3 regions of the Klebsiella sp. M041 genome follow, and region 2 is predicted to be linked to each of the others. Evidence: predicted binding sites of a transcription regulator. Region 2 holds the regulator's gene; each other region holds the start of a gene.

Region 1 (5,950 bases), on a different contig from region 2:
GACTGTAGCTCAGATAGGGTGAAAGCCCGTTGTCCAGAGCGTATAACAGCGAGGCGCGGCCGCTGATATGATCGTCTGAACGGCGGTTCGAGGTGCCCTGGGTGTCGCTGACCTGCTGGGAAACGATGCGGTCATAGCGGGCGGAAACATCCATATGCCAGCGGTCCCAGACCATCTCATCCTGCAGATACAGCCCGGTCTGGTAATAGCGGCGATTATTGTCATCGCTGTAGGTCACGGTATGCCCGGTCTGGGCGGTATAGCCGGTAAACGGGTTAAGCGGCGCCGCGCCGCCGGCGCCGGTCCACAGATCGTTGCGGAAGCGATGATATTCGGCGCCGAGGATCAGGGTATGCGCCAGATCGCCAGTGTTGAAATCGGCGCGCAGGCGGTTATCGGTTGACCAGCCGTCCAGCGAACCGCGCGAGCCGCTGTAGCCACGGGCCAGCCTATCGCTGTCATCTATCCAGCCGACCTGGTAGACCTGATCGAGGGAGACGTTGGTGTGGGTGTAGCTCCCGGCGGAATAGACCGACCAGACGTCGGTGAACTGGTGGTCAAACTCATAGCTGTAGATCTGCTGACGGCGCTGATAGCCATCTCCCGGATCGCCCTCGTTGGTGCTGGTGGAGAGCTTACGGCCATTGTGCGCGAAGCGGGTGCCGTCCAGCGGCAAAGAGCCATGATAGCCGCCGGAAGGATCTTTTTGCAGATAGGCGCGCAGCAGCAGCGAGGTGTCGCTGTCCGGCTGCCACAGCAGGGAAGGCGAAATGGCGTAGCGCTCTTCGCGGGTATGGTCATACTGCGTGTCGCTGCTGCGGGTCATACCGATCAGCCGCCATGCCCACTGCTCATTGATGGCGTCGGTGTAATCGAAGGCCGCGCCTTTGGTATTTTGCGTTCCGCCAGTCAGGCGGACGTGGCCCTGCTGACTGAACTGCGGGCGCTTGGAGGTCAGGTTGACCACGCCGCCCGGCACGCTTTGCCCGTAGAGCGCGGAGGAGGGGCCGCGGATCACATCGACGCGTTCGATAAACCATGGGTCGATCTGCACAACGTTATGGCTGCCGCCGTCGCTCATCAGGCGCATGCCGTCGAGGAACAGGTTATCGACGTCGCCGCCGTGGTAGCCGCGCAGGGAGATGGCGTCAAACCGGGTGGCGCCGCCGCCGAAGCTGGAGTAGACCCCTGGGGTATATTCCAGCGCCTGGCTGATGGTATTCGCCCCCTGATCCGCCATCTGCTGGCGGGTGACAACCGACACCGACTGGGCGGTGGTGATTAACGGCTGGTCGGTTTTCGTCGCCCCGAGCGAGGTGCTGGCGCTATAGCCTTCAGTCGGCGCGCTGGCAGACGCCGGCGGGCTGGCCGTCACCACCACCGTCTCTTCGGCCTGCGCGGTGAAGGGAAGTGCGACCGCGAGGGCGTACAGCAGCCCCGGGCGTTTTCGAGAAATAGCCACGTTCATAAGATCATCCTGAACCAGCGCGGTCTGGTACTCCTGTACGCCGCCGCGGGAAAAACGAATCTGTCATTATTCGTTAAAAAGTAATGCGAATTATTATTGTTTGTATTTGTGCAATCAAGCGAAAAGGTGACCTGTTCAGCGCGAGGGGGTGGAGAGGTGTTTCCCGCGAGCCGCAGAATGGCCCTGCGCGGGAGGGTCGTGACCAGGGAGACCGCTTCACCCCTACCGATTTTGGTAGGGGGAAGCGGAACAGCGTCAGGAGCCGGTCTTTTGCGGTGCCGCAGGGGCGGGGTCGTTAGCGGCGGGTTTGTCCTGTAGTGAAGGCGTTGTCGCCGGACGGGTGGCGGGCAGCGCATCGCAGGGTTTCTCCTGCGGGCAGATCAGGTCCAGCATCTTAAGGGTGACGCCGTTGGTCCAGCCAAAACCGTCCTGCAGTGGATATTCCCCACCGCCGCCGCCGGTGCCGGTCGAACTCACATCATACTTCTCCACCAGTTTTTGTTTGCTGTCATAGGTATGCTGCACGTTGGTCAGGAAACGCCAGCTGACCTCCATGGCGATCTTCTGCTGGCCATAGTTTTGCAGCCCCTCGACGGCCACCCACTGCAGCGGCGCCCAGCCGTTGGGGGCGTCCCACTGCTGGCCGCTGTTGACGGTGGTGGTGGTCAGCCCGCCGGGTTTGAGCAGCCGCGACTCGGCGGCGGCCGCCACTTTCGTCGCCCGCTCGCGTGACGCGGCATTGACGTACAGCGGGAACAGCGCCGCGGCGGTCAGCTGATTGCGCACCTTGTGGCTTTTCAGATCGTAATCGGCGTACCACCCCTCTTTTTCATTCCACAGGTATTTCTCGATAGCCTGCTGGCGGGTGTTGGCCAGCGCATCGTACCGCGTAGCGCCGGCGCTGTCCCCCGCAGCTTTACTGGCGCGGGCGAGGGTTTTCTCCAGATGGAACATCAGGGCATTGAGATCGACCGGGACAATCGAGGTGGTGCGAATGGTGGCAAGCTGCTGCGGATTGTCCATCCAGCGGGAGCTGAAATCCCAGCCGGAAGCGGCGGCGGAGCGCAGGTCGCGATAGATCTCGGTGGCCGGACGATTCGGGTTGCTTTTGGCGGTTTTGACGTCGTCAAGCCAGGACTCGGGGCGCGGGGTGTCGTTATCGTCCCAGTAGCGGTTGAGCAGCGCGCCATCGGCCATCCGCACCGCCCGTTTGTCGGCGCTGCCGGGAGCCAGCGCGTCCGCCCCGGCCATCCAGTAGCGATACTCTTTCTCCAGCTGCGGCTGGTAGGTTTTCAGCACCTGGTCGCCATCGTGCGTCGCCAGCAGGCTTACCATAAAGGAGAAGAAGGGGGGCTGCGAACGGCTGAGGTAATAGGTGCGGTTACCGTTGGGGATATGGCCCCAGGTGTCAATTTCCGCGGCGAAGTTGGCGACCATATCTTCGACTTTATCCCAGTGACCGCTTTCGGCAAGACCCAGCATGGTGAAATAGCTGTCCCAGTAATAGACTTCGCGAAAGCGTCCTCCGGGGACCACGTAGGGCTTAGGCAGCGGCAGCAGCGAGTCCCACTTTTCCACCTCGACGGTGCTGCGGGTCAGGACCGGCCACAGGCCGTCGATATGCTGACGCAGGGTTTGCCCTTTGGGCGGCACATAGGTGTCGTTCTCTTTCGGCAGCGTGAAGTTCAGCTCGACGAAGTGGCGCAGGTCGAAGCTGGCCTGGTTTTTTTGCATCCGGTAATCGGCAAGGATCATCAGCGGATCGCTGTTAGGGATCGCGTCGGCGAAGGTTTTTTGATCGGCAAAGAGCTTCGCGCTCTGGACATCATTGAACAACGGGCCCAGCAGAATATCCGGCGAGGGTGGCGGCGCGGTTTTGCCGTCTTCCGCCTGGACATTCAGGCTCATCAGGGCGAGCAGGGCGCCGCCGATCGCCAGGCGCAGGGAACAGGGCAAAGCAGCGGGACGATGTGCATCAGTACTCGTCATGGGGAGTTCTCCTTATCATTATCGACTGCGGGCCACGACGTTTGGCCATCCAAAAACCTTAGACGAATATCTGCCGCTGCGCGTGTCAGGGGTAACATTTTGCGCGAAAACAGAGGATTTACCTGCCTGGTTTTCTGCTACAACCGCCGGCAAAGCGATTAGTCTTACAGACAAGCCAGCGCGCCCGGGCCACTGGCCACGGCGCGCTGGAGGCGAATACCAGCGGATCGAGAAGGGTTGTGAGGCCCGGCCTGCGGCACACTGGCTGACGGCGCTGGCGTCCACCATGGCGCAAAAATCGTCGCCCTGCCTCACGACGGTGCAACCGCAGGCGGGCGCAGGCGGCCATTGTGGCGATTTTTTGCACAATCAGACGGCGGGTCAGAACCGATTTGCACAACGCCGCGGCGGCGGATGACCTGGCATAATTAATGCTTATCTCTTACCGGGATTACCACAAAGTGAGTACAACCGGAGGAGACGGCCATGATAAAAATAACGCTTCCTGACGGGCATTATTATGACGAGATGCTGACCGCCCAGGGTGAACAGCGGCCGCACTATAATGCCTGGTGGCAATGGTTTCGCAACACCGATCAATTCTCTATCCGGCAGAAAAAAGCGCAAGCGGAACTGCTCTTTCACCGTATCGGCATCACTTTTAACGTTTACGGCGAGGATGAAGGGACCGAGCGGCTGATCCCGTTTGACAGCGTGCCGCGGATCATCCCCGCCGGGGAGTGGCAGCGCATTGACCGCGGTATACGCCAGCGGGTGAAAGCGCTGAACGCTTTTCTCTATGACATCTATCATGAGCAGAATATCCTGCGTGCGGGGCTGATCCCGGCCGAACAGGTGCTGGCCAACGAGCAGTATCAGCCGTGCATGCAGGGCATCAACCTGCCAAACAACACCTATGCCCATATCACCGGCGTCGATATGGTGCGCAATAACGACGGTCAGTACTACGTGCTGGAGGATAATCTGCGCACGCCGTCCGGTGTCTCCTACATGCTCGAAAACCGTAAGATGATGATGCGCCTCTATCCGGAGATGTTCGAGCAGCATCACATTGCGCCGGTGGAGCGCTACCCGAGCTACCTCCTGCAGACCCTGCGCGAAAGTTCGCTGGTGGATGATCCCTGCGTCGTGGTGATGACGCCGGGTCGCTTCAACAGCGCCTACTTCGAGCACAGCTTCCTGGCGCAGCAGATGGGGGTCGAGCTGGTGGAAAGCGCCGACCTGTTTATTAAAAACGGCGCGGTGTATATGCGCACCACCGAGGGGCCGCGGCGGGTGGCTGTGATTTATCGCCGCATCGATGACGCCTGGCTCGACCCGCTGGCCTTCCGCGCCGATTCGATGCTCGGCGTACCGGGGCTGCTGTCCGTTTATCGCGCCGGCGGCGTGGTGCTGGCCAACGCCATCGGCACCGGGGTGGCCGACGACAAATCGATCTACCCGTACGTCCCGGAGATGATCCGCTTTTACCTCGGCGAACAGCCGATCCTCAGCAATATCCCCACCTGGCAGTGCCGGAAAGCGGAGGACCTGCGCTACGTGCTGAGCAATCTGGAGCTGATGGTGGTCAAGGAGGTCCATGGCGCCGGGGGTTACGGCATGCTGGTCGGCCCGCGTTCCACCCAAGAAGAGCGGGAGGCCTTCCGCCAGCGCCTGCTGGCCAATCCGGCCAACTATATCGCCCAGGACACCCTCGCGCTGTCGACCTGCCCGACCTTCGTTGATGAAGGGCTGTCGCCGCGGCATATCGATTTACGCCCCTACGTGCTGTCCGGGCAGGAGATGCGGCTGGTGCCTGGCGGCCTGACCCGCGTGGCGCTGACCGAAGGGTCGCTGGTGGTCAACTCGTCGCAGGGCGGCGGAACCAAGGATACCTGGGTGATGGAGGATGACGCATCATGCTAAGTCGTACGGCGAGTGAACTGTTCTGGATGGCCCGCTATCTTGAGCGGGCGGAGAGCTACGCCCGGGTGCTGGACGTGACCTGGAAATTATCAATGATCCCCCGCCACAGTCAGCAGTCGCGGGATCTGGCGCTGCCGCTAAATTTGTCGATGACCCACGAGCTGTTTCAGGCGCGCCACGCCCGCTTTACCATGAGCAATCTGCTCAACTTTTTTGCCCTCGATGGCAACAACCCCTGCAGTATTTACAGCTGCGTGGAGATGGCGTGGAACAACGCGCACGCGGTGCGCGGCAGTCTGTCGGCCGAAGTGTGGGAGAGCATCAATGCCACCCGCATCGAGCTGCGAACCCTCCGCCAGCAGGGGCTGGGCGAGCTGGGGAGCGACGGCTTTTTCGAGTGGGTGAAAGAGCGGGTGCATCTGTTTCGCGGGGCGGTGATTGGCACGCTGCTGCGCAACGACGCCCTGAGCTTTATCGGTATCGGCACGCTGATCGAGCGTGCGTTCGCCACCACCCAGCTGCTGCTGATTAAGGATCAACAGCTGACCAACGATCCGGACCCGGTGC
Region 2 (5,950 bases):
CTACGGTGAAGCCCAGTGTGACTGGGACGACTTCTTCCCGACGCTGGAAGAGATCGACTTTAACGGCAAGCTGGTGGCGCTGTTCGGCTGCGGCGACCAGGAAGACTACGCAGAGTACTTCTGCGATGCGCTGGGCACCATCCGCGACATCATTGAGCCGCGCGGCGCGACCATCGTTGGCCACTGGCCGACTGCCGGCTATCACTTCGAGGCCTCCAAAGGCCTGGCGGATGACGACCACTTCGTCGGCCTCGCCATTGATGAAGACCGTCAGCCGGAACTGACCAACGAGCGCGTTGAGAAGTGGGTGAAGCAGGTGGCTGAAGAGCTGCACCTCGAAGAAATCAAAAACGCCTGATAATTAAGCGGCGCAATCATTGAGTTGCGTCGTATTAATAGACAAAAGCAATCAAACTAATAGCTACAAGTTTTTAACTTTTAATCACATATCTGTACAATGTCCTCTGATTCTACGAGGCACGTGACGCAGTTTGTAGCTGGTGCCTCGTTTTTGACAGCAAACCAGGCCCGATGCTTGCAGTTTTCATTTACCAGTGGCAGTTCTATAATGAGACGCATTACGTCGGGTTAATTTCTGTATGACTTCCGTTGAAGGAAGTAGATCGTTTAGCAACAGGACAGATTCCGCATGACTGACAACAATACCGCATTAAAGAAGGCTGGCCTGAAAGTCACACTTCCTCGACTGAAAATCCTTGAAGTGCTGCAGGAACCGGATAACCATCATGTCAGTGCGGAAGACTTATATAAACGCCTGATCGACATGGGCGAAGAGATTGGTCTGGCGACCGTTTACCGCGTCCTCAACCAGTTTGATGACGCCGGTATCGTGACTCGTCATAATTTTGAAGGCGGTAAATCCGTTTTCGAACTGACCCAGCAGCATCACCACGATCACCTGATCTGCCTCGACTGCGGCAAAGTGATCGAATTCAGTGATGACTCTATCGAAGCGCGCCAGCGTGAAATCGCTTCCCGTCACGGCATCCGCCTGACCAACCACAGTCTGTATCTGTACGGTCACTGTGCGGAAGGTGATTGCCGCGAGGACGAACACGCCCACGACGCGGTGGAAAAGTAATTCCCTGCTTCGCCTGCTCTGAAAAGCCAACCAGCCGGTTGGCTTTTTTATGGGCGCTTCTGCCGCGCTTCCCGCTCACGTCCCGGCGGCGACCCTCGCGAGTCCCCGCTTTGTCCGGAGAGTTGATATGGAACTTCGCCAGCTACGCTATTTTACGCGCATTGTTGAAACCGGCAGCATGGGCCGCGCCGCGCTCGATCTGAATATCGGCGTCTCGGCGCTCAGCCAGCAGATCGCGCGTCTGGAAAATGAGCTGTCCATTCGCCTCCTGCAGCGAACCTCTCGCGGCGTGACGCCCACCAGCGCGGGCCTCGCTTTCTACTCACAGGCGCAGCTGGCGCTGCGTCATGCCGATGATGCCATCCTCGCCGCCCGCGAGGCGCGGCTGTCGGGCCACGTCAGCGTCGGCATGGCCCCCAGCACCGCCTCCGTTCTTGGCGTACCGTTCATCAACGCGATGCGCGAGAGCTACCCCGACGTCCGCCTGCACCTGGTGGAAAGCCTCTCCGGGAATCTGGAGCGGATGATCAACACCCGCCAGCTGGATTTAGCCATCGTCTTCCAGCAGGAGAAGATCCTGCGCTGGAGCGCCAGACCGGTGCTCGAAGAGCGCCTGTTCCTGATCGGCACCCATGCGCTGTTGGCCTCGCTGCCGGATGACCCTGTTTCCCCTGACCAGCTCACCACCCTGCCGCTGATTATGCCAAGCCAGGGCCACGGCCTGCGCGGCAGGCTGGAGGCGGTTTGCCAGCAGCACAGCCTCAGCGTTGAGGTGGTGGCGGACATTGACGGTCTGGCCCTGCTGATGCAGGCCGTGCGCAGCGGACTGGGCGCCACTCTGCAGCCCGGGGCCGCTATTTCCCATCTCGACCATCAGGCGCTGAGGGTGATCGGCATCGCTAATCCGATCCTCAGCCGCCCCAATTTTCTGGTCAGCCTGTCGGATGATGAGCTCACCCCGGCAGGCCTTGCGGCACGGGTCATACTAAGCAAAGTCATGCGCCAGCTGGTGGAGTCCGATCGCTGGCCAGGCGCCACCCTTTACGTTAACTAAACCCCTCTTTAGCGTTACGCCATAGCGCCCCGTCGCCGTTACCGCCTACATTCCCATTACAAATTTAACAAATCATTAAATTGTAAGGGAGCCGATAATGGTGGATGTACTGGTCATTGGCGGCGGCAATGCCGCGCTATGCGCCGCCTTAACCGCCCGGGAAGCCGGCGCCTCGGTGCTGCTGCTGGAGGCGGCGCCGCGGGAGTGGCGAGGCGGCAACTCGCAGCACACGCGTAACCTGCGCTGTATGCACGATGCGCCGCAGGACGTGCTGGTCGACAGCTATCCGGAAGAGGAGTACTGGCAGGATCTGCTGCGCGTCACCGAAGGGAACACCAACGAAGCGCTGGCCCGGCTGGTGATCCGCACCTCGTCACAGTGCCGGGACTGGATGCGTCAGCACGGGGTTAACTTTCAGCCGCCGCTCTCCGGCGCCCTGCACGTGGCCCGCACCAACGCCTTTTTTATGGGCGGCGGCAAAGCGCTGGTCAATGCCTATTACCGCAGCGCAGAGCGGATGGGGGTGCAGATCCGCTACAACACGCCGGTGCAGGCCCTGGAACTGCGCAACGGTGAATTTGTCGCCGCGCTGGCGGGCGAGGAACGGATTGTCGCGAGAAGCTGCGTCCTCGCCGCCGGCGGATTTGAATCCAACCGCGAGTGGCTGCGCGAGGCCTGGGGGCAAAATGACCGCGGCGAATGGCCCGCCGATAACTTTCTCATCCGCGGCACGCGCTTCAACCAGGGGGGGCTGCTCAAGTTTATGATCGACGCCGGGGCCGATATCATCGGCGATCCTTCCCAGTCCCACTGCGTCGCCATTGACGCCCGGGCGCCGCTCTATGACGGCGGGATCTGCACCCGCGTCGACTGCGTTTCGCTGGGGGTGGTGGTCAACCGCGATGCCGTGCGCTTTTATGATGAGGGGGAAGATTTCTGGCCTAAACGCTACGCCATCTGGGGCCGACTGGTCGCCCACCAGCCAGGACAGATCGGCTACTCGATCATCGACAGCAAAGCCATCGGCCACTTTATGCCCCCCGTCTTTCCCGGCGCTCAGGCCAATACCATCGCGGAACTGGCCCGCCAGCTGGGGCTGGACGGCGAACGCTTAGCGCAAACCATCGCCGACTATAATGCCGCCTGCGCGCCGGGCCAGTTCGATCACACCCGCCTGGATAACTGCGCGACCTCTGGCCTCACGCCGGCGAAAACCCACTGGGCGCGCCCCATCGATACGCCGCCTTACTACGGCTACGCCCTGCGTCCGGGGATCACCTTCACCTACCTCGGGCTCTACGTCGACGACACCGCCGCCGTCCATTTCGCCGGTCAACCCAGCCGTAATCTGTTCGTCGCCGGGGAAATGATGGCCGGCAACGTGCTGGGCAAGGGCTACACCGCCGGCGTCGGGATGTCGATCGGCACCACCTTCGGCCGCATCGCCGGCCAGCAAGCCGCCCGGTCGGCGCAGCAGGAGAAACACCATGAAGTCGCTTGAAAAGCTGATCATTGACGCGCAGATCATCACCGAACCGGAGGCGGAAGTCGAACGGGTGATGCAGGTGTGTAACGCCTGCCGCTACTGCGAAGGGTTTTGCGCCGTGTTCCCGGCGATGACCCAGCGCCTGGCCTTTGGCAAGGCGGATATCAACTATCTGGCTAACCTGTGCCATAACTGCGGCGCTTGCCTGCATGCCTGCCAGTATGCGCCACCGCACGAGTTCGCCATTAACGTGCCGAAGGCGATGGCCGAAGTCCGGCTCGAGACCTATCAACACTACGCCCAGCCCGCCGCCTTTAGCAGCCTGTACCGCCGGGCCGGCATGACCACCGTGCTGGCGCTGGTCGGCGGCCTGATTGTCTTTCTGCTGCTGGCGATGGGGCTCAAAGGCTCGCTGCGCCATCCGCCGCTGGCGGGCGACTTCTACCAGATATTCCCCCATAACCTGCTGGCGTGGATGTTTGGTTCGGTCTTTGTGCTGGCGATTGGCTTACTGATGAGCGGGGTGATCCGCTTCTGGCGCGAGATCTCCCCGGGCCAGCCGCAACCGATTGATATTGCGAAGGCATCCCATGATGCGCTGACGCTGAAATATCTCGACGGCGGGCACGGGAAAGGCTGCAACGAAGCCGATGACGCCTTCACCCTGCTGCGCCGCCGTTTCCACCACTGCACCTTCTACGGCTTTATGCTCTGCTTCGCCGCCACCGTGGTGGCCACGGGCTATCACTATATCGCCGGCCAGGAAGCCCCCTACCCCTTCTTCAGCCTGCCGGTGCTGCTCGGCACCCTCGGCGGCATCGGCCTGCTGGTCGGCCCGGCGGGCCTGCTGTGGCTGAACCTGCGCCGCTCGCCGCTGCACGGCGACGCGCGGCAGAAACCGATGGATCGCGGATTTATTCTGCTGCTGCTGCTGACCAGCTTCACCGGCCTGGCGCTGCTGGCGGGGCGGGATACTTCGTGGATGGGCGTCCTGCTCGCCATCCACCTCGGGGTGGTGATGGCCCTGTTCTTAACCCTGCCGTATGGAAAATTTGCCCACGGATTTTATCGCTGTGCGGCGTTACTCAAGTGGGCGATTGAGAAACGCCGCGGAAAACAGGCGGGCGTCGCCGGCGACTGACCTGCCCCTCTGCACCCGATAACAACAAGATAAAGACAATGGAGAGCACCCCCTATGACCCAACAACCCACCCGCGCCGGCACCGTCGGCGCTATCCTCCGCGTGACCAGCGGGAATTTTCTCGAACAGTTCGACTTCTTCCTGTTTGGCTTTTACGCCACCTATATCGCCCGCACCTTCTTTCCGGCGGAGAGCGAGTTCGCGGCGCTGATGCTCACCTTTGCGGTATTTGGCTCGGGCTTCCTGATGCGTCCTATCGGCGCGGTGGTGCTCGGCGCTTATATCGACAGAATCGGTCGCCGCAAAGGGCTGATGGTCACCCTGGCGATCATGGGCTGCGGGACGCTACTCATCGCCCTGGTCCCTGGCTATCAGACTATCGGCGTGCTGGCGCCGATCCTCGTGTTAGTGGGCCGTCTGCTGCAGGGGTTCTCGGCGGGCGTCGAGCTTGGCGGAGTGTCGGTCTATCTCTCTGAAATCGCTACGCCGGGCAATAAAGGCTTCTATACCAGCTGGCAGTCCGCCAGCCAGCAGGTGGCTATCATCATGGCGGCGCTGATCGGCTATGCGCTGAACGCCACGCTGGAACATGAGGAGATTGCCGCCTGGGGCTGGCGCATCCCCTTTTTTATTGGCTGTATGATCATTCCGCTGATTTTCGTGCTGCGCCGCTCGCTGCAGGAGACCGAGGAATTCCTGCAGCGTAAACATCGCCCGGATACCAAAGAGATCCTGACCACCATCGCCAGAAACTGGCGCATTATTACCGCGGGGACGCTGCTGGTAGCGATGACCACCACCACTTTCTACTTTATTACTGTCTATACGCCAACCTACGGCAGAGCAGTGCTGCACCTCAGCGCCCGCGACAGCCTGCTGGTCACCATGCTGGTGGGCATCTCCAATTTTATCTGGTTACCGATTGGCGGCGCGATCTCCGATCGGATCGGTCGTCGCCCGGTGCTGATGGGGATTACCGTGCTGGCGCTGCTCACCACCTGGCCGGTGATGCACTGGCTCACCGCCGCGCCGGATTTCACCCGTATGACGCTGGTCCTGTTGTGGTTTTCCTTCTTCTTGGGCATGTATAACGGCGCGATGGTGGCGGCGCTCACCGAAGTGATGCCGGTTTATGTCCGCACCGTGGGCTTTTCGCTGGCCTTCAGC
Region 3 (5,950 bases), on a different contig from region 2:
GAGTAGCGGAAACCTTTATCTTCCAGCTTGCGGGCGTTAGCCAGCGCTTCGGCGATGGTTTCCCCGGTGACGAACTGCTCGCCCATCAGGCGCATCGCCATATCCACGCCCTTGCGGATCAGCGGTTCGCCGCTCTTGCCGATGATGCGGTTCAGCGAGCGTGAGAGGCTGGTTTCGTTGTGGGTGGAGACCAGTTTGCCGGTGAACAGCAGCCCCCAGGTGGCGGCATTGACGAACAGCGACGGGCTGCGGCCGATATGCGACTGCCAGTTGCCGTTGCTGATTTTGTCGCGGATCAGCGCATCGCGGGTGGCTTTATCCGGAATACGCAGCAGGGCTTCCGCCAGGCACATCAGCGCCACCCCTTCCTGTGAGGAGAGGGAGAACTCCTGCAGCAGACTCTGCACCATGCCGGCGCGGCCGCTGGCGGTCTTCTGGTTGCGCAGTTTTTCCGCCAGCTGATACGCCAGCTTATGCGCCTGCTCGCCCAGCGGCTGCGGCAGTCGGGCCTGCTCCAGCAGCATCGGCACCGCGTCGGTTTCCGGGCGACGCCAGGCGGCGGTGATCGCCGCGCGGCTTACCGACTGCGGCAGGATCTGCTCGGCGAATTCGAGGAACGGCTGATACGGCTCTTCCGCCGGGGAACCCGCTTCATCGCTTTCATTGGCGGCCCCGGAGAGCAGCGCCGGCAGTTCGGGCAGCGTTTCGTCGTTCTCCAGCTTTTCCAGATAGTTGAAGATGGCCTGCTTAATCAGCCAGTGCGGCGTGCGGTCAATGCGGCTCGCAGCGGACTTAATGCGCTCGCGGGTTGCGTCGTCAAGCTTAACACCCATGGTGGTGGTGCCCATGCTCAAAACTCCTGTCATTTATCGTTAGGCTTATGCGGTTGCCTGGAAATATCCACTATGTTGCAACTTTGTGCAACCTTGTTAATTGAGGCGTGTGACGAAAGCCGTGAAATGGCGGATTTGTTAAAAATAGTGCCTAAAATAGCAGAATTTTAACCCCGGGCTCATAGGGTATTTGTATGCGTGAGTTAACACTTTTGTTTGGTGCAACCTTTAAAAACGTGAGAGAGTGCAACCTCTCGCAAATTGACGTTTTGCGCCGTCGGTTTTTCGTGTAAATGCTGTGTTAAATCGTTTGTGAAAAACCGAAGCTTCCGTCAGGATACGGTCGCCCAATTAAACAATGCGCCATTACCCCGTTCCGGTAGTGGAAAAAAACGACGAAGTTGGACGCTGTCGATAAAAATTCTGGAGACTTTGCATGGCTATTAGCACACCGATGCTGGTGACATTTATTATTTATATTCTTGGTATGGTATTGATAGGGTTTATTGCCTGGCGTTCGACCAAAAACTTTGATGATTATATTCTCGGGGGACGCAGTCTGGGGCCATTTGTGACCGCGCTTTCCGCCGGCGCCTCGGACATGAGCGGCTGGCTGCTGATGGGCCTGCCGGGCGCCATTTTCCTCTCCGGGATTTCCGAAAGCTGGATCGCCATCGGCTTAACGCTGGGGGCGTGGGTTAACTGGAAGCTGGTAGCCGGGCGCCTGCGCGTGCATACCGAGGTGAATAATAACGCCCTGACGCTGCCCGATTATTTTACCGGCCGTTTTGAAGATAAAAGCCGGGTGCTGAGAATTATTTCAGCGCTGGTTATTCTGCTGTTCTTTACCATCTATTGCGCCTCGGGAATTGTGGCGGGGGCGCGTCTGTTTGAAAGCACCTTCGGCATGAGTTATGAAACCGCGCTGTGGGCCGGCGCGGCGGCAACGATTATCTATACCTTTGTCGGCGGCTTCCTCGCCGTCAGCTGGACGGATACCGTGCAGGCCAGCCTGATGATTTTCGCGCTGATCCTCACCCCGGTGATCGTGATTATTTCCGTCGGCGGCTTTGGCGATTCGCTGGAAGTCATTAAGCAAAAGAGCATCGAAAATATCGACATGCTGAAAGGGCTGAATTTCGTGGCGATTATTTCGCTGATGGGCTGGGGACTGGGTTATTTCGGTCAGCCGCATATTCTGGCGCGCTTTATGGCGGCGGATTCGCACCACAGCATCGTCCACGCGCGTCGCATTAGTATGACCTGGATGATCCTCTGCCTCGCCGGGGCAGTGGCCGTCGGCTTCTTTGGTATCGCCTACTTCAATAGCAACCCGAGCCTGGCGGGCGCGGTTAACCAGAATGCCGAGCGCGTGTTTATCGAACTGGCGCAAATCCTGTTTAACCCATGGATTGCCGGGATCCTGCTGTCGGCGATTCTGGCGGCGGTGATGTCCACCCTGAGCTGTCAGCTGCTGGTCTGCTCCAGCGCGATTACCGAAGACCTGTATAAAGCCTTCCTGCGTAAAAACGCCGGTCAGAAAGAGCTGGTGTGGGTGGGCCGGATGATGGTGCTGGTGGTTGCCCTGGTGGCGATTGCCCTGGCGGCCAATCCGGAAAACCGCGTGCTGGGTCTGGTGAGCTATGCCTGGGCCGGCTTCGGCGCCGCCTTTGGTCCGGTGGTGCTGTTCTCGGTGATGTGGTCGCGCATGACCCGTAACGGCGCGCTGGCCGGGATGGTGATTGGCGCCCTGACCGTGATCGTCTGGAAGCAGTTTGGCTGGCTGGGCCTGTATGAAATTATTCCGGGCTTTGTCTTCGGCAGCATCGGGATCGTGGTCTTTAGCCTGCTGGATAAAGCGCCGTCGGCCAGCATGCAGCAGCGCTTCGCCGAAGCGGATGCCCACTACCATACGCCGCCGCCGGTACGCGCCACGGCTGAGTAAGATCAACTGATGTTCACGAGCCCGCCGCTGGCGGGCTTTTTTTTGCCTGTTGCCGGGCTGGAATATTATAACCCTTGCTAATTATTTGAAAATCCGCTGATATTTCCTGACTAATAACAATGAGGATAGCAAAGATGACGTTCAGACAGGGTGCAATGGCGCTGGTGCTGGCAGGGTTACTCAGCGGCTGCGCGGCGGGTGGAAGTTCGTCGACCAGCGCGCCGAAGCCCGGCGCCTGCCCGGCGGATCAGTCCATGGTGCAAACCACGCTTTACTTCGGCCTGAGCCGCCCGGCGGGGAAAGACATCACCCCTGATGAGTGGCAACAGTTTGTCGACCGCGACGTCACGCCGCGTTTTCGCGACGGGCTGACGGTGTTTGACGCTCGCGGCCAGTGGCTGGGTCAGAATGGACAGGTGGTGCGGGAGCAGAGTAAGGCGCTGATGGTGATCCATGGCAACGACGCGCAGAGCGAGGCCGGTATTGAGGCGCTGCGCCAGGGCTATAAATTACGGTTCGCGCAGGAGTCGGTGATGCGTGTCGACCAGCCGGTCTGCGTACAGTTCTGAGTTAACGGCGGGGGTAGCCCCGCCGTTTGTCTTACAGCACCAGCCCGGCGAAGCTGGCCGAAAGCAGGCTCACCAGCGTGGCGCTATACACCAGCCGCAGGCCGAAGCGGGAGACGATATTGCCCTGCGGTTCATTCAGGCCTTTGATCGCCCCGGCGATAATGCCGATCGAGGCAAAGTTGGCAAACGACACCAGAAAGACCGAGAGAATGCCAAGCCCGCGCGGCGTCATGCTGGCGGCAATCTTTTGCAGCTCAATCATCGCCACAAATTCGTTCGCGACCAGCTTGGTGGCCATGATGCTGCCGGCGTTCAGCGCATCGCTCAGCGGAATGCCGATAAGCCAGGCCAGCGGATAGAAGACGTAGCCGAGGATCTGCTGGAAGCTGAGGCCAAACAGGGTAGCGAACAGCGCGTTAATGGCGCTGATCAGCGCGATAAAGCCGATCAGCATCGCCAGAATAATCATCGCCACCTTAAAGCCGGCCAAAATATATTCCCCGAGCATTTCAAAGAAACTCTGCGATTCATGCAGCTTCTCCAGCTTTATTTCCTGCTCGCTGCCCGGCCGCGTCGGGTTAATCACCGACAGCACGATAAAGGTGCTGAACATATTCAGGATCAGCGCCGCGACGACGTATTTGGCGTCCTGCATGGTCATATAGGCGCCGACGATCGACAGCGATACGGTCGACATGGCCGTCGCCGCCATGGTGAACAGACCCCGCGAGGAGAGGTCGCCCAGCACGCCTTTGTAGGCGATGAAGTTTTCTGACTGGCCGAGGATCAGTGAGCTGACGGCGTTAAAAGATTCCAGCTTACCCATGCCGTTGACCTTCGACAGCAGGGTGCCAATGACGCGAATAAAAATCGGCAGGATCCGCCAGTGCTGGAGAATACCAATCAGCGCGGAAATAAACACAATCGGACACAGGACGCCAAGGAAAATAAAGGCTAAGCCTTTTTCGCTCATGCCGCCAAAGACGAAATTGGTCCCTTCGGCGGCAAAGCCTAATAGCGAAGCAAAAAAGCCGGAGATATTTTTCACCAGCCACAGGCCGCTTTCGGCGTGCAGGAAAAAGAAAGCGAGCGCTATTTCGATAATAATCAACTGGAGAATATAACGAATACGAATTTTTTGTCTGTCATAGCTGACAAGCCAGGCCAGGGCGAGGATCACCGCCAGCGCCAGCAGGAAATGAAAAAATGCAGTCATGTTGTACTTTTCGCAGGTCAATAAGGCCGCCATTTAGCCATAGCCGCTGCGACGGGTAAATATCTGACGTAAAAAATCCTTTGCTTATTCTTTTCCCTCATAACAGGCGAATATTTTCATAAGTCATTATTTGCCAGCGATTTATTTACAACTGATCATCATTCTCTGCACATTTTGCTTGTGTTTCTGAGTATTGTAATGATAATCACTATCATAAATATTACCTGTTTTTGCATTCGTTGACGGTGCTTTACATTTAAGGGTATTGGCATGTTTGTCCCATTTCTCATTATGTTACGCGAAGGCCTGGAGGCGGCGCTGATTGTCAGCCTGATCGCCAGCTATCTGAAACGCACCCAGCGCGGCAACTGGATTGGCGTGATGTGGATTGGCGTGATCCTCGCGGCGGCGCTGTGTCTTGGCTTAGGCATTTTTATCAACGAAACCACTGGTGAATTTCCTCAGCGTGAACAGGAGCTGTTCGAAGGGATCGTCGCGGTCATCGCGGTGGTGATCCTGACGTGGATGGTCTTCTGGATGCGCAATGTCTCACGCAACGTCAAGCAGCAGCTGGAACAGGCCGTGGACAAGGCGCTACAGCGCGGAAATCACCATGGCTGGGCGCTGGTGATGATGGTCTTTTTCGCGGTCGCCCGTGAGGGGCTGGAGTCGGTCTTCTTTCTGCTGGCGGCATTCCAGCAGGATGTCGGCATCTGGCCGCCGCTGGGGGCGCTGCTGGGGCTGGCCACGGCTATCGTGCTGGGCTTCCTGCTCTACTGGGGCGGTATCCGTCTCAACCTCGGCGTGTTCTTCAAATGGACCAGCCTGTTTATCCTGCTGGTGGCCGCTGGCCTGGCCGCGGGGGCGATCCGCGCCTTCCACGAGGCGGGCCTGTGGAACCTGTTCCAGGAGACCGCCTTCGATCTGAGCGCTGTGCTGTCGACGCATACGCTGTTCGGCACGCTGCTGGAAGGGATCTTCGGCTACCAGGAGACGCCAAGCGTCAGCGAAGTGGCTGTTTATCTGCTTTATCTGATCCCGGCGCTGGTGCTGTTTGCGCTGCCGCCGCGAAATAATACGACTGCCTCGCGGGCTGCCTGACCGGGCGCTGCGAGCTTATAAGCGACACTCTACTTACCGAAAGGGATGATCATGATGATTCATTTTCGCCGTAATGCGCTGCGGGTGACCGTGGCCGCGCTGCTCTGCTCTGCATTCGGTGCTCAGGCTGCGGATATCCCGCAGGTCAAAGTCACCGTCAACGATAAACAGTGCGAGCCGATGCAGGTGACCGTTAACGCGGGTAAAACCCAGTTTATTATTCAGAACCACAGCCAGAAAGCGCTGGAGTGGGAGATTCTGAAAGGGGTCATGGTGGTGGAAGAGC

What was found. The regulator Fur, encoded in region 2, represses iron uptake genes when iron is present. The targets are predictions, from matches to a motif close to ATAATAATGAGAACNACTATCAA.
Region 1: the regulator Fur is predicted to act here: its motif matches at 1,546-1,568, upstream of AC6CWS_RS14595 (TonB-dependent siderophore receptor).
Region 3: the regulator Fur is predicted to act here: its motif matches at 4,756-4,778, upstream of efeU (iron uptake transporter permease EfeU).

The regions. Positions count from the first base shown of each region.
Region 1 covers NZ_JCAXWU010000010.1:38,823-44,772, reverse strand. The annotation lists gene AC6CWS_RS14595 (TonB-dependent siderophore receptor) at 1-1,468, opposite strand, end outside; gene AC6CWS_RS14590 (alpha,alpha-trehalase) at 1,724-3,457, opposite strand; gene AC6CWS_RS14585 (circularly permuted type 2 ATP-grasp protein) at 3,944-5,383, shown strand; gene AC6CWS_RS14580 (alpha-E domain-containing protein) at 5,377-5,950, shown strand, end outside.
Region 2 covers NZ_JCAXWU010000008.1:180,782-186,731, forward strand. The annotation lists gene fldA (flavodoxin FldA) at 1-358, shown strand, start outside; gene fur (ferric iron uptake transcriptional regulator) at 650-1,102, shown strand; gene tcuR (tricarballylate utilization LysR family transcriptional regulator TcuR) at 1,230-2,156, shown strand; gene tcuA (FAD-dependent tricarballylate dehydrogenase TcuA) at 2,254-3,657, shown strand; gene tcuB (tricarballylate utilization 4Fe-4S protein TcuB) at 3,644-4,783, shown strand; gene AC6CWS_RS12765 (MFS transporter) at 4,838-5,950, shown strand, end outside.
Region 3 covers NZ_JCAXWU010000004.1:92,146-98,095, reverse strand. The annotation lists gene putA (trifunctional transcriptional regulator/proline dehydrogenase/L-glutamate gamma-semialdehyde dehydrogenase) at 1-848, opposite strand, end outside; gene putP (sodium/proline symporter PutP) at 1,270-2,778, shown strand; gene AC6CWS_RS06075 (DUF3574 domain-containing protein) at 2,913-3,347, shown strand; gene AC6CWS_RS06070 (NupC/NupG family nucleoside CNT transporter) at 3,379-4,563, opposite strand; gene efeU (iron uptake transporter permease EfeU) at 4,834-5,664, shown strand; gene efeO (iron uptake system protein EfeO) at 5,716-5,950, shown strand, end outside.